3 regions of the Planococcus sp. SSTMD024 genome follow, and region 1 is predicted to be linked to each of the others. Evidence: riboswitches for the same ligand, from Rfam matches in the RefSeq annotation. Region 1 holds a riboswitch; each other region holds the start of a gene.

Evidence for each region. A riboswitch is a leader RNA that binds a small molecule or an ion and turns the genes downstream of it on or off. The one in region 1 is predicted to bind lysine.
Region 2: it holds a riboswitch for lysine, as region 1 does, so the genes downstream of both, AB9R92_RS03105 (Na+/H+ antiporter NhaC family protein) here and dapA (4-hydroxy-tetrahydrodipicolinate synthase) in region 1, are expected to answer to the same signal.
Region 3: it holds a riboswitch for lysine, as region 1 does, so the genes downstream of both, AB9R92_RS05565 (aspartate kinase) here and dapA (4-hydroxy-tetrahydrodipicolinate synthase) in region 1, are expected to answer to the same signal.

What each region holds. Positions count from the first base shown of each region.
Region 1 is NZ_JBGGNS010000022.1:424,241-428,507, forward strand. Features, by position in the region: gene AB9R92_RS10940 (STAS domain-containing protein) at 1-732, shown strand, start outside; gene dapA (4-hydroxy-tetrahydrodipicolinate synthase) at 774-1,664, opposite strand; lysine riboswitch at 1,791-1,969, opposite strand; gene AB9R92_RS10950 (class I SAM-dependent methyltransferase) at 2,119-2,715, shown strand; gene ypfJ (KPN_02809 family neutral zinc metallopeptidase) at 2,775-3,617, shown strand; gene AB9R92_RS10960 (TraB/GumN family protein) at 3,747-4,267, shown strand, end outside.
Region 2 is NZ_JBGGNS010000018.1:35,358-39,624, forward strand. Features, by position in the region: gene AB9R92_RS03100 (sodium-dependent transporter) at 1-496, opposite strand, end outside; gene AB9R92_RS03105 (Na+/H+ antiporter NhaC family protein) at 696-2,270, opposite strand; lysine riboswitch at 2,381-2,562, opposite strand; gene AB9R92_RS03110 (bifunctional metallophosphatase/5'-nucleotidase) at 2,634-3,977, opposite strand; gene AB9R92_RS03115 (sulfite exporter TauE/SafE family protein) at 3,991-4,267, opposite strand, start outside.
Region 3 is NZ_JBGGNS010000019.1:340,290-344,556, reverse strand. Features, by position in the region: gene AB9R92_RS05580 (electron transfer flavoprotein subunit alpha/FixB family protein) at 1-288, shown strand, start outside; gene trxA (thioredoxin) at 605-919, shown strand; gene uvrC (excinuclease ABC subunit UvrC) at 973-2,766, shown strand; lysine riboswitch at 2,808-2,982, shown strand; gene AB9R92_RS05565 (aspartate kinase) at 3,086-4,267, shown strand, end outside.

The DNA.
Region 1 (4,267 bases):
GTGGAAGAAAACCGCAAATTTTCGGAGCTGGTGTTGCAAGAGCGCGTTCGCTTTATTGAACTGCTTGGAAAATCCTTGCAGAATAGCTGCCGCGAAGAAGAAATCATGGCAGACATGGCTGAGTGGGGAACCGCCACCGGGAATTTTTTCTTGGAGCATGGCATGACCTTGGATGTGGCGCTTGCTGAAACGGCGCTGTACCGGAAGCACATTGCGACCTTAATTAAAAGTGAAGGCCGGCGTTCGGCTATTTCCCCGGAAATAACTTATGATGCGGCGGAATTATTGCATGCGCTTCTGGACCATGCGACATATTCCTATACACATGCGTATACGACTTCCTATCAGCGCAAACTCTCAACAGCACGCCAGGAGTTTCTGGAACTGTCGGCGCCTGTCGTTCCAATCAGTGATTCAGTCGCCATTTTGCCGCTTGTCGGCAGCATCGAAATCGACCGGGCGCGTTATATTTTGGAGCGCACGCTCTTGTCGGCCAGTGAATTGGAGATCAGCACATTGATTGTCGATTTATCAGGGGTCATCCGTGTGGATACGATGGTGGCGGAACAAGTCATCAAAATCATCCAGTCGCTCGGGCTGATCGGCGTCGAAGCGGTGTTGACGGGAATCCGGCCGGAGACGGCGCAATCCTTGACTGCGCTCGGCGTGGATGTGCGGACCTTGAACATCGGGGGCAGCTTGAAGCGCGCCTTGGAAAACGTCTATAATTAAAAAAACTTCGCGGACCCTGAAACGGGTCTGCGAAGTTTTTTTTAATTGGTGACCACGTCCTGTTTAGCGGACGGCAGGAATTGCTGCAATGTGGCGATTTCTTCTTCCGTTAAAGCGAGCATCGGCAAGCGTACGCCGCCGACCGGTACGCCCGATAGGTTGAGTGCGGCTTTGACCGGGCTCGGGCTCGGTGCCGCGAACAAGGCTTTCATGGTCGGCAATAATTTGCGGTGAAGCGCCGCGGCGCCGGCTGTATCGCCCATCCGGAACAATTTGATCATCTCTTGCATTTCGTTGCCGATGATATGCGCAGCAACCGAGACGATGCCCGTTCCGCCGACAGAAAGCATCGGCAAGGTCAGGCTGTCATCGCCGCTGTAGACAGCGAAGTCGCTGCTTGTGCGTTCGATGATTTCAGAAGCGGCATCCAGATCTCCGCTTGCTTCTTTTACGCAAGTGATATTGTCAATAAGCGACAGGCGGACAATTGTATCGACCGATAGATTGACGACGCTGCGGCCCGGAATGTTATAGAGCATGACCGGAAGCGTCGTCGCGTTTGCGATCGCTTCAAAATGGCGGTACATGCCTTCTTGTGACGGTTTGTTATAGTAAGGAGTGACGAGCATGATGCCGTCGACGCCTGCTTGCTCTGCTTGCTGGGTCAAGGCGACCGATGCACGCGTGTTGTTCGAGCCGGTGCCTGCGATGATTTTCGCGCGCCCGTCTGCCACGGTGACGACGTGGACGAACAGCGCCACTTTTTCATCTGTCGACAAAGTCGGCGATTCGCCGGTTGTCCCGGCGACGACGATGCCGTCCGAACCGTTATTGATTAGATATTCCACGAGATTTGTTGTTGCCTGAAAATCGATTTCACCGTCTGAGTCGAATGGCGTCGCCATCGCAGTGATCACTTGACCGAATTTCATAGAGAACACACCCTTTTCTAAGTTTTTTTCAAAATTTAGAGGTGGGGGCCGGTCCGGAGTAAACAAAAAGGCAGCAACGGGGGCCCGTTGCTGCCGTTAGAAACAATGTTTACCAATCGTTCCTGTTCGTCAGATAGCCCTCCATATAGTTTCCTATATGACAGTCCTGCACTTATTCAGTGCAGAACCAGCGCACAGGAATATGAGCATCCTGCCGCTTCGGCAAATCCCCCTTTCGGCAATCGTCCCAAGAGCTCATACTCCTCGGATTGCGTACTGATGGTTTTTGCGCCTCTATCCTCGCTCCGCTAAGGAAGCAAGAAATTATTGAATTAGCTGTAATATAACAGAAAGAAATGGGAATGGCAAGAGAAAAAGCATTTTTTATTTTGAAATATGTGGGAGAAGAAGACAGTTCACGAATTTAGTGCAGCAGAGACAAGGAGGCATTCAGATGGACGATCATCAAATGGACCGGCAACTGAACATTCATACGGGGGGCGAGCAGATGGGCTTTAATGCGTCGATGCATGAACACCGTTTCGAAGTGACGCCCTATGCGTGGCTCGACAGATTGTTCAAGGCACATCCGCTGAAAGGACAAGACAGGCTGGTCGATTTCGGAAGCGGCAAGGGCCGCCTGAACTTTTTCGCGCATCATGTGTTTGGGACGCCGTCGGCAGGAGTGGAAGTCGACCCATCGCTGCATGAGGCCTCGCTCCGGAATTTGCAGCGCTTTAAAGGCAAAGCGGACATCGAGTTCATCAACGGCTATGCGCAGGATTATGAAATCCAGCCACAGGACCGCTGGTTTTATTTTTTCAATCCGTTTTCCGATCCTGTTTTCATGACTGTGATGAACAGGATTTTGGCATCGGTGGCCGACTATCCGCGCGAAGTCGAAGTGATTTTATTCTATCCGGCCATCGAGTATACCGATTTCCTTGAGCGGCGCACTGCTTTTGAATTAATCAGCGACATTGCGCTTCCGGCCGATATGGAAGACGCGCGCGAACGATTTGTGGTCTATCGTTTGCCGAGATGGGATTAAAGTTTCCGCTGGAACGGGTATAGCTTTATAAAAATGGATGCGGAAAGAGGGTTTCGGTTATGAAATGGAAAGGGCGAGCGGGCAGCAGGAATGTAGAAGACAGGAGAGGGCGCAGTGTCGGCGGCCCGGTTCTGGCCGGCGGCGGGATCGGCGGCTTGCTGATTGTCTTGCTGATCACGTTTCTCGGGGGCGATCCCGGAGCGATACTTGGCGATGGCGGCGGGGCTTCCAGTTCGGAGCCATACGTGGCGAGTGAGCGGGAAGAAGAACTGGCCGATTTCGTATCGGTTGTCCTTGCGGATACGGAAGAGGTGTGGGCCGAAGTGTTCGCCGAAGAAGGGATGGAGTACGTTGAGCCCACTTTGGTGCTGTTTTCGGGAAGCGTCCAGTCAGCGTGCGGCATGGCCGGCTCTGCGACAGGGCCGTTTTACTGCCCGGCGGATTCCAAGCTGTATATCGACTTGAGCTTTTACGATGAACTCGAGCGCCAGTTCAACGCACCGGGTGATTTCGCGATGGCGTATGTCGTCGCGCACGAAGTCGGCCATCACGTGCAGAACTTGCTCGGCGTGCTCGGGGATGTCCAGCAGGCGCGCAATCAGCTGAGCGAGACCGAATACAATCGATTGCAAGTGCGCCTGGAACTCCAGGCGGATTATTTGTCCGGGGTATGGGCGCATCATGCGCAAGGCATGGGCTATTTAGAGGAAGGCGACCTGGAAGAAGCCTTGGCTGCGGCCAGTGCGGTCGGGGACGATGCGATCCAGAAGCGGACGCGAGGCTACGCCGTTCCGGAAAGCTTTACGCATGGCACATCCGAACAGCGCAAGGAATGGTTCTATAAAGGCTTCCGCGCTGGTGATTTGAATGAGGGCAATACGTTCAACGCGCCTGGATTATAGGCTTTCGAAAAGATTGATATTTTGCGCTGGGTGATTCATTATAATGAATAGACAGTCTTTTTCATCGGCAACCGATATGAAGAAGAAATCTTATTCTATGAAGGAAGTACACTCATGACAGAAGAAATAATGACGGAAGACAATATCACCCGTCTCGAAGTGGACGGCAAACAATTGATTTTGATCGGTACCGCGCACGTCTCCAAACTGAGCGCAGAGCAAGTAAAGGAAGTCGTCGAACGCGAACGTCCGGATTCGGTGTGCATCGAACTCGACGCCCAGCGTTACGAGTCGGTCACGCAGGATAAGAAATGGAAGGAAACCGATATTTTCAAGATCATCAAGGACAAGAAAGCGAGCCTGCTGTTGATGAACTTGGCCATCTCGTCGTTCCAGAACCGTCTGGCCGACCAGTTCGGCATCAAGCCGGGATCTGAAATGATCCAGGGCATCCGTTCGGCGGAAGAAACGGGAGCGGAACTGGTCCTTGCCGACCGCAATATCCAAGTGACGTTTTCGCGCATTTGGGGCAATATCGGCTTGATGGGCAAGGTCCAGCTCATTTCTTCCGTATTTTTCAGCATTTTCAGCAAGGAATCGATTTCGGAAGAGGAACTCGAGAAGATGAAGCAGCAGGATACTTTGAATGC
Region 2 (4,267 bases), on a different contig from region 1:
CAAGCAAGATGCCGAGCGTGATGACCCAGACAATTGCCAAGGGAACGAAAATGCCCCAGACGATTCCCCCCGTCTCGCCCGGATTCACTGTCAATTGAAGGAAATCATTGAATAAGAATCCTTCTGTATCCTCGCCCCATGCTTGATTGAATGAGAATAATGTATAACGCATCGCCCAAGCGATGATGACCGCGTAATACACCGAGATGACAAACGATACGAACATCGCCCACCAACCGAGCCATTCTGCTTTCTTGCCGCTCATCCTAAAGAATGAAAGTGGTGCGGATCCGCGATAACGATGGCCGATGGTGAACTCCAGTATAAGAATTGGAATCCCGGCCGTTAAAAGAGCAAACAAATACGGTATAAAAAATGCGCCCCCACCATTCTCATATGCTACATACGGGAATCGCCAAATATTCCCTAGTCCTATTGCTGAACCGACCGCCGCCATGATAAAACCGGCTCTTGTTCCCCACGTAGAACGTTCCATTTCTCTTCCCCCTTTGTTGTAAACTTCCAATTTTTTAACAGAAAAATAGGAAGTTTGTTTATATTCAGATTATTTTGGAATCTAAATTTAGTATAACTAGGACCTTATTCAAAGTAAAGATAATTTCTGAAAGTTTTTCAAAAAAACTATTACTTCAATAATAAAAAGGCGGAGATAGAATATCTCCGCCTTTCAAATATTAGTTCTGTCCGTGCTTTTCCATTAAGGTTGTACGTTTAGACCAAAAAACGAATAGTATTGCCAAGACAATAGCCACCACTCCGAGAGCCAAAGGCAAGGAGCCGGTGAAGCCTATGACGATATACCCTATCGAGGCAATCGCTGCAGAAGTCAATGCATAAGGAAGTTGCGTGACCACATGGTCCATATGATTGCTTCCTGCGCCTGTCGACGACAGGATTGTCGTATCCGAGATTGGCGAGCAATGATCTCCGAATACAGCCCCCGCCAGTACAGCCGACAACGACGCCAGCAAGAGGTCAGGTTCCGCCTGGATCATGATTGTTCCGGCAATCGGCAGCAGGATCCCGAAAGAGCCCCACGAAGTGCCCGTCGAAAACGCCATAACGCCAGCCAGCAAGAACAATAGGACAGGCAAGACGCTGGTTGGCACATTGCCGCGAGCAACAGCGTCAGCAAGATAGGTACCGGTTTCCAAAGCGCCGATCAAATAGGTCAGGGACCAAGCGAAGATCAAAATGAAGACCGCTCCTGCCATCGACTGGATCCCGGCCCAAATGCCTCTGGCGATCCAATGCGCTTCCGCCGCTTCGTTGCGCTTGATTTGCAGTGCATACAGGATAATCGCTGCAAGTGCGCCGATGATGCCTCCGGTGATCAGTGACAGTGGAACATCGGTGTTTTCAAAAATGAGCCAAATGTCGAACACTTCTCCGGCATTTACATAACCGGTCCACATCATCGCTGCGACCGTTCCGACGATCAATAACAAGATCGGCAATAGCAAGTCGCGGACGCGGCCGTGCGAATGGTTAGGGAAATCTTCTTTCATTTCCCCAGGAATCACTTTGTCGGGATTGAAGAGCTGGCCTTCGGTAATTGCCAAGCGTTCATGCTTTTTCATTTCCCCGAAGTCCACATCGCGTATTGCGACGAAGAACACGATGGCAAGCGCCGCAATGACATAGAAGTTCATCGGTGCCATCCACAGGAACGCTTCAAGTGCCGAATATTCCAGGAAAGTCTGTCCAGCCAGAATCGTTCCGATGATGCCGATGATCGCAGCTCCCCAACTTGAGACGGGTGATACGACACAAATCGGCGCCGCAGTGGAATCGATGAAATAAGCCAATTTAGCACGCGATACTTTATAGCGGTCTGTAATCGGCCGTGCGACTTGCCCGACGGCCAGGGCATTGAAGTAATCGTCGATGAAAATCAAGATGCCAAGAAACACGGTGACCAATTTAGCGCCGCGGCGTGTTTTCACGCGTGCAGATGCCCAATCGGCAAACGCATGGCTGCCTCCTGACAAGCTGACGAATGCCGTAATGACCCCTAGCAGCAATAAGAACAAAATGATGAAGACATTGTAAGCGTTAAAGCCTTCGTCCCAAAAGATCACCGCAAACGAAGTGAACAATTCGTTCAAAGCTTCAACTGGCGCAAATGATGTCAGGATCAGCGCAGCCGCCACGATGCCGACGCCGAGCGACAGCAACACACGACGCGTCAACAGCACCATCGCAATCGCAATAATCGGCGGCAGGATTGAAAAGATTGTGTTTTCCATAATTAGATTTCCTCCTATTCGTTTTGATGGTAAGGCTTAGACCAAAAAAGCCGGCTTATCCCATGGATAAACCGGCTTCCTACAATTCGTCTGTGTGCACAAGCATCAAACAACCCTGTAGCTCTCCATCTGCAACTTGCTGCAAATGACAGTAGCATCCCTGTTCGAAATGCCCCCAATCGCCGCCCCTTGACCCGGAGACGGTAATTTCGGCAAGCTTCCCTTTCGAATGCGGTCTACGCGGTCAAACTCGCACATTCTACTGATGAAGGCTGCAGCCTCTACCCATCGATATCTAATTCATAAAAAGCATAGCCCAAAAAGCACGTGAAATCAACTAACAGTCCATTTCGAATGTTCCTTCTATTTAACGGTTTTCATGCGGAAATAATCACCGAAGACGTCACGCAGGAACTCCGGCATGAAATAGCTCTTCGGTGCACGTTTCAGCGCAGGGAAAAAATAGCCGAATGTGAACAGGTCAAGTGTCGCGAGCCGATAGATACGGTCCGGATCGGCAGGCTTGCCCCCAACCATCAATTGATGGTTGCGCATGTCCATACCGCTATGGATCATGCGGCCGAACACCGCACCCCGAAAGCCCATGCCCTTTAACTCCAGTTGCGGCCAGTCTTCATTCAGAGACTGCAGGTAAATTTCCTTAAGCTCCGCGCCGCTGAGATCAATGACGCACGGATTGATCGGATGCGGCAGCATGCGATGGAAATCGTAGCGTGTCATTTCCCCTTCAGGCATATCCTCCATGAAAATGCCGGCATTGAACAGTCCGCAATCCGCCGAAGCGAACGAAACCAGCGCCTCACCAAACAGCTCAGCCATGGGAGATGGCTTGAACCATTCAGCTTTCAAATGCCGGTCATTGTAGAAAACCGTCTCAGCCATTTGCTGCTTGCCGACGCCGACCAAGTATTCATTGAATCCTCCATCGGCTTCCGGCAAACGGTCGGTCTCGATCACTTCCGCTGACATCTTGCCTGTCTCTATATCGATTTCAATATGGCCGACATAATAGCCGAACTTGCCGGCGGCGCCGAGCAAGGTCCCGCCGATTTCTTTTCCTTGATGGAATAGATGATGGGTATGTGCGCCCAAGATAATGTCGAGTTCCGGGCACTCCGCTGCCAAAAGTTCATCTTCCCTGATGCCAAGATGGGACATGCAAATAAGAAAATCGACCGATTTGTGGATTTCCGCCGCTTCCCGCTTGATCGCTTCCCTGCCGCTTGTCACTTGCCAGCCGAGACGGCGGTAAAACGGGGTGAACTCTGCGGTTGCAGCGATGAGCCCGATTTTTATGCCGTCTTTCGTTTCGATGATCTGGTTCGGAAGCGCCCATTCCGGCTGCTTGCCGTCCATGTCCACCAAATTAGCGACCACCACGGAAAAATCAGCTTGGACATACAATTCATCCAGTTCCGCTTTCGACAATGTGATCCCTTCGTTATTGCCGATGGTCACTGCATCGTATCCTGCTTCATTGAGCAGCTGGACATTGCCTTTTCCGGCCGTCCCTTCCGTAAAAGGATGCGAGCGGTCTGCGTGATCCCCGATGTCGAGCACCAAACACACATCTCCCGCCTCCTCGTGCCACTGCCTGCGCTCCATCAGCAAGGATTTGATACGCGGCCAATGCACAAAATGGCTATGCAAATCGTTTGTATGATAAATATGGATGGTTTCACTCATGTCAAACACCTCATTATGAACTGAAAATTCCTTCGTAAATCGAGCGGAGGCCGAGTAATAATAACGCGAGTCGCAGCACCACGACCAGCGTTTCGGATTTGATGCTGCGGTTCAGCGTCGCCCCTATTTTCGCCCCGATATAAGCAGATGGGATGATGGCTATCGTATAAATCCACGGTACATTGCCGAGGGAGATATGCGTGATGGAATTGACGATGGCAGACAAAAAGACCATCAGCATCGAAGTTCCAACAGCTACGTGAGGCGGGAATAAAAACAACAAGATCATG
Region 3 (4,267 bases), on a different contig from region 1:
CTTCTCGGAGGCGCAGTCGGAGCATCACGCGGGGCATGTGACGCAGATTACTGCGATTATTCTTTGCAGATCGGACAGACAGGAAAAGTCGTTACGCCTGATCTGTACATCGCAGCGGGAATTTCCGGCGCGATCCAGCACATGGCAGGAATGTCCAACTCCAAAGTCATCGTTGCGATCAACAAAGACCCGGAAGCGAACATCTTCAAAGTGGCAGACTACGGAATCGTCGGAGACCTATTCGACGTCATCCCGTTGCTTACGGAAGAATTCAAGAAAGTGATGTAATCACGGCAGCCCGCGATTTAGCGGGCTGTTTTTCTGTAGGCGAATATAGAATTAATAGCTCTTTAGTTACTTATTCACGTCTATGACTGGAGATGAAGCGAAAGGGGCCGGCCGCTGCGTGCCTATCCCGTGCCCCTGCAGCGGAAACTCTAGACTATAATAATCAGATCTAATTGTACGCCGACGACATCCAGCTTAGGCAGTTTAACGCCAACAACAGCCGGGTATGGAAGGACTAGGCAAAAAAATAGCTAGCGTAAATCACGTCTGCTATAATCGAAATATAGTTTGGTTATTACTTAAGGAGGAATTATACATGGCAATCGTTAAAGGGACAGACCAGAATTTCAAACAAGAAGTTTCAGAAGGACTCGTATTGGTAGACTTTTGGGCAGCATGGTGCGGGCCTTGTAAAATGATCGCTCCAGTTCTTGAAGAGCTTGATGCAGACATGGATGATAAAGTGAAAATCGTGAAATTGGATGTTGATGAAAACCAACAGACAGCTAGCGAATACGGCATCATGTCCATCCCGACACTTCTTTTGATGAAAAACGGCGAAACAGTCGATAAAGTTGTCGGCTTCCGTCCAAAAGAAGCTTTGGCTGAATTGGTTGAAAAACACGCATAATTCCAAAACCGGGTCCCATTCGTGGAACCCGGTTTTTTAAATAGGGTGATAAAATGAAAAGTCAAATGATGCAACATAAACTCGCCGTTTTACCTGATCAACCGGGCTGCTATTTGATGAAAGATCGCCAAGGGACGATTATCTATGTGGGCAAAGCGAAAGTGTTGAAAAACCGTGTGCGTTCTTATTTTACGGGCAGCCACGACACGAAAACACAAAGGCTTGTCAACGAGATCGAAGACTTTGAATACATCGTCACCTCCTCGGACAAGGAAGCGCTGATCCTTGAATTGACACTCATCAAAAAACATGACCCGAAATACAATATCCGCCTGAAAGACAATAAGACCTATCCGTATTTGAAAATTACGGGCGAACGCCATCCGAAACTGGTCATTACGCGGCAAGTGAAAAAAGATAAAGGGAAATATTTTGGCCCTTATCCGAATGCCTATGCAGCAAGCGAAACGAAAAAGCTGCTGGACCGTTTGTACCCGCTGCGCAAATGCCATACGATGCCTGACCGCGTATGCCTGTATTACCATCTCGGCCAATGCCTCGCGCCTTGTGTTAAACCGGTGGAAAAGGATACGTATCGCGAAATGATCGACGGCATCAGCCGGTTCCTGAACGGCGGCTTTCGTGAAGTGAAGCAGGAGCTGACGGAAAAGATGAGCGAGGCGGCAGAGAATCTCGAGTTTGAACGGGCGAAAGAATACCGCGACCAGATCAGCCATATCGAATCGGTCATGGAAAAACAGAAAATGGCCATGAACGATTTTACCAACCGAGATGTCTTTGCTTACGCTGTCGACAAGGGCTGGATGTGTGTGCAGGTGTTTTTCGTGCGCCAAGGAAAGCTGATCGAGCGTGAAGTGTCAATGTTCCCGTTGTACCGCGACCCGGAAGAAGAATTCTTGACCTTCCTCGGCCAGTTCTACGAAAAGCCGGATCATATCAAACCGCATGAGATCCTGCTTCCGGAAGCGGAAGATGAGGAGTTCTTGAAAGAATGGCTCGGTGCGAAAGTACTCGTTCCACAGCGCGGCAAGAAAAAAGATTTGGTCCAGCTCGCGCATAAAAATGCGGAAATCGCCATCAAGGAGAAATTCCAGCTGCTCGAGCGCCAGGAAGAACGGACGGTTGGTGCGTGCAACGAACTCGGCGAAGCGATGAATATCCATACGCCGCTGCGTATCGAAGCGTTCGACAACTCCCATATCCAAGGGGCAGATGCCGTGTCGGCGATGGTTGTCTTCGTAGACGGCAAACCGTCGAAGAAAGATTACCGGAAATATAAAACCCGTTCCGCGCAGAAGCCGGATGATTATGCGGCAATGCGTGAAGTGGTCCGCAGGCGCTACAGCCGTGTGCTGAAGGATGGCTTGCCGCTGCCCGACTTGATCATCATCGATGGGGGCAAGGGCCAGATCGAATCGGCGCGCGAAATCGTCGAAGACGAACTCGGCCTCGATATCCCGATTGCGGGGCTGGCGAAAGATGCCAAGCACCAAACGTCTCAGCTTTTGTACGGCAGTCCGGTTGAAATGGTGGAGCTCAAGCGCACAAGTGAAGCGTTTTATTTATTGCAGCGCATCCAAGACGAAGTCCACCGCTTTGTCATCACGTTCCACCGCCAATTGCGCGGCAAGAATTCGATTCAATCCGCGCTGGACGGGCTTCAAGGTGTCGGGCCGAAACGCAAGCAGCAATTGCTGAAGCATTTCGGTTCCGTGCGAAAAATCAAAGAAGCGAACGCTGGCGAGATCCAGCAGGCCGGCATTCCCGAGAAGCTGGCTTTGGAAATCGAGCAGCATTTCAAGGAACAGCCGTTGCAACAAGAATAAGTTCGTGGTATTGTAATAACACAATTGAATCACTTGTAAAAAGTGATGATAGAGGAGCGGACGTCAATAGTAAGCATTCCGAGATTTGCAGAATCTGTGAAGGATGCCGAAAGGGACGCCCGCCGAAGTTTACGGCGCACTGCTTGCGCGTATGCTGGTCCTGCATTTAAGAGATGCAGGGCTGTCAGAGTTTGACTCTGGAGGGCTATCTCACATGGACGTTTGAAATCGTACATGAGAAGAGAGGTAGCTTGCCGGGCAATCGGCGAGTTGCCTCTTTTTTGTTGAGGGCCACTTACTTTAAGTGGGAGTGGAGAGAATGACAACAATCGTAATGAAGTTCGGGGGGACGTCCGTGGCGTCTCCGGAGAAGATCTTAGGGGTGGCAAAACGTGCCATCCAGGAAAAGCAACAGGGCAAGCGCGTTGTCATCGTCGTCTCGGCGATGGGCAAAACGACGGACACGCTGCTCGGTCTGGCAGGAGAGATTTCGGCCGAGCCGCCAAAGCGTGAAATGGACATGCTGCTCGCAACAGGCGAACAAGTGACCATTTCGCTGTTGGCGATGGCGTTCAAGAAACTCGGCCATGATGCCTTGAGTTTCACAGGCTGGCAGGCAGGAATCGAAACGGAATCCGTCCCGCGCAATGCGCGCATCGAAACAATCCATACGCAGCGCTTGGAAGAGGCGCTCGACCTTGGCTTGTTCTGCGTGGTCGCAGGATTCCAAGGCGTCGACAAAAACGGCAACATCACGACGCTCGGACGCGGCGGATCCGATACGACCGCGGTGGCGCTCGCTGCTGCTTTAGGCGCCGAGAAATGCGAGATCTATACGGATGTCGACGGGGTCTATACTTCCGACCCCCGTTACGTCACAGGCGCCCGCAAGCTTGAACAGATTTCCTACGACGAAATGCTCGAACTGGCAAACCTCGGTGCTGGCGTGCTTCACCCGAGAGCCGTGGAATTCGCGAAAAACAATCAAGTGCCCCTATCTGTGCGGGCCAGCTACTCGGATGAACCGGGAACTATCATTCAAGAGGTGATCACTGTGGAAAAGAATCTAATCGTGCGGGGTGTGGCATTCGAAAAAGGCATCGCCCGCATCACTGTCAGCTACACCAAGCCATTCAACGGGTCGCTTGCGAATATATTTACGGTCCTGGCGGATCATTTGATCGATGTCGATATTATCGTCCAAAGCATCAGTGAGGAGTTGCCGCCGTCCGTCTCCTTCTCGATTAAGGAAGACAGCCTGGCGGAAGCGCAGCGCGTGTTGTCGGAAGCGCAAGGGCAAATCGGCTATAACGCCATCGATATCGAAACCGGCTTGGCGAAAGTGTCGATCGTCGGGTCCGGCATGGTGTCGAATCCCGGCGTTGCAGCCAAGATGTTCGACATTCTCCGCGGGCAGAACGTGCCCGTGAAAATGGTCAGCACATCCGAAATCAAAGTCTCTGTCGTCATCCCGGCGAGTGAGATGGAGCGCTCGGCAAAT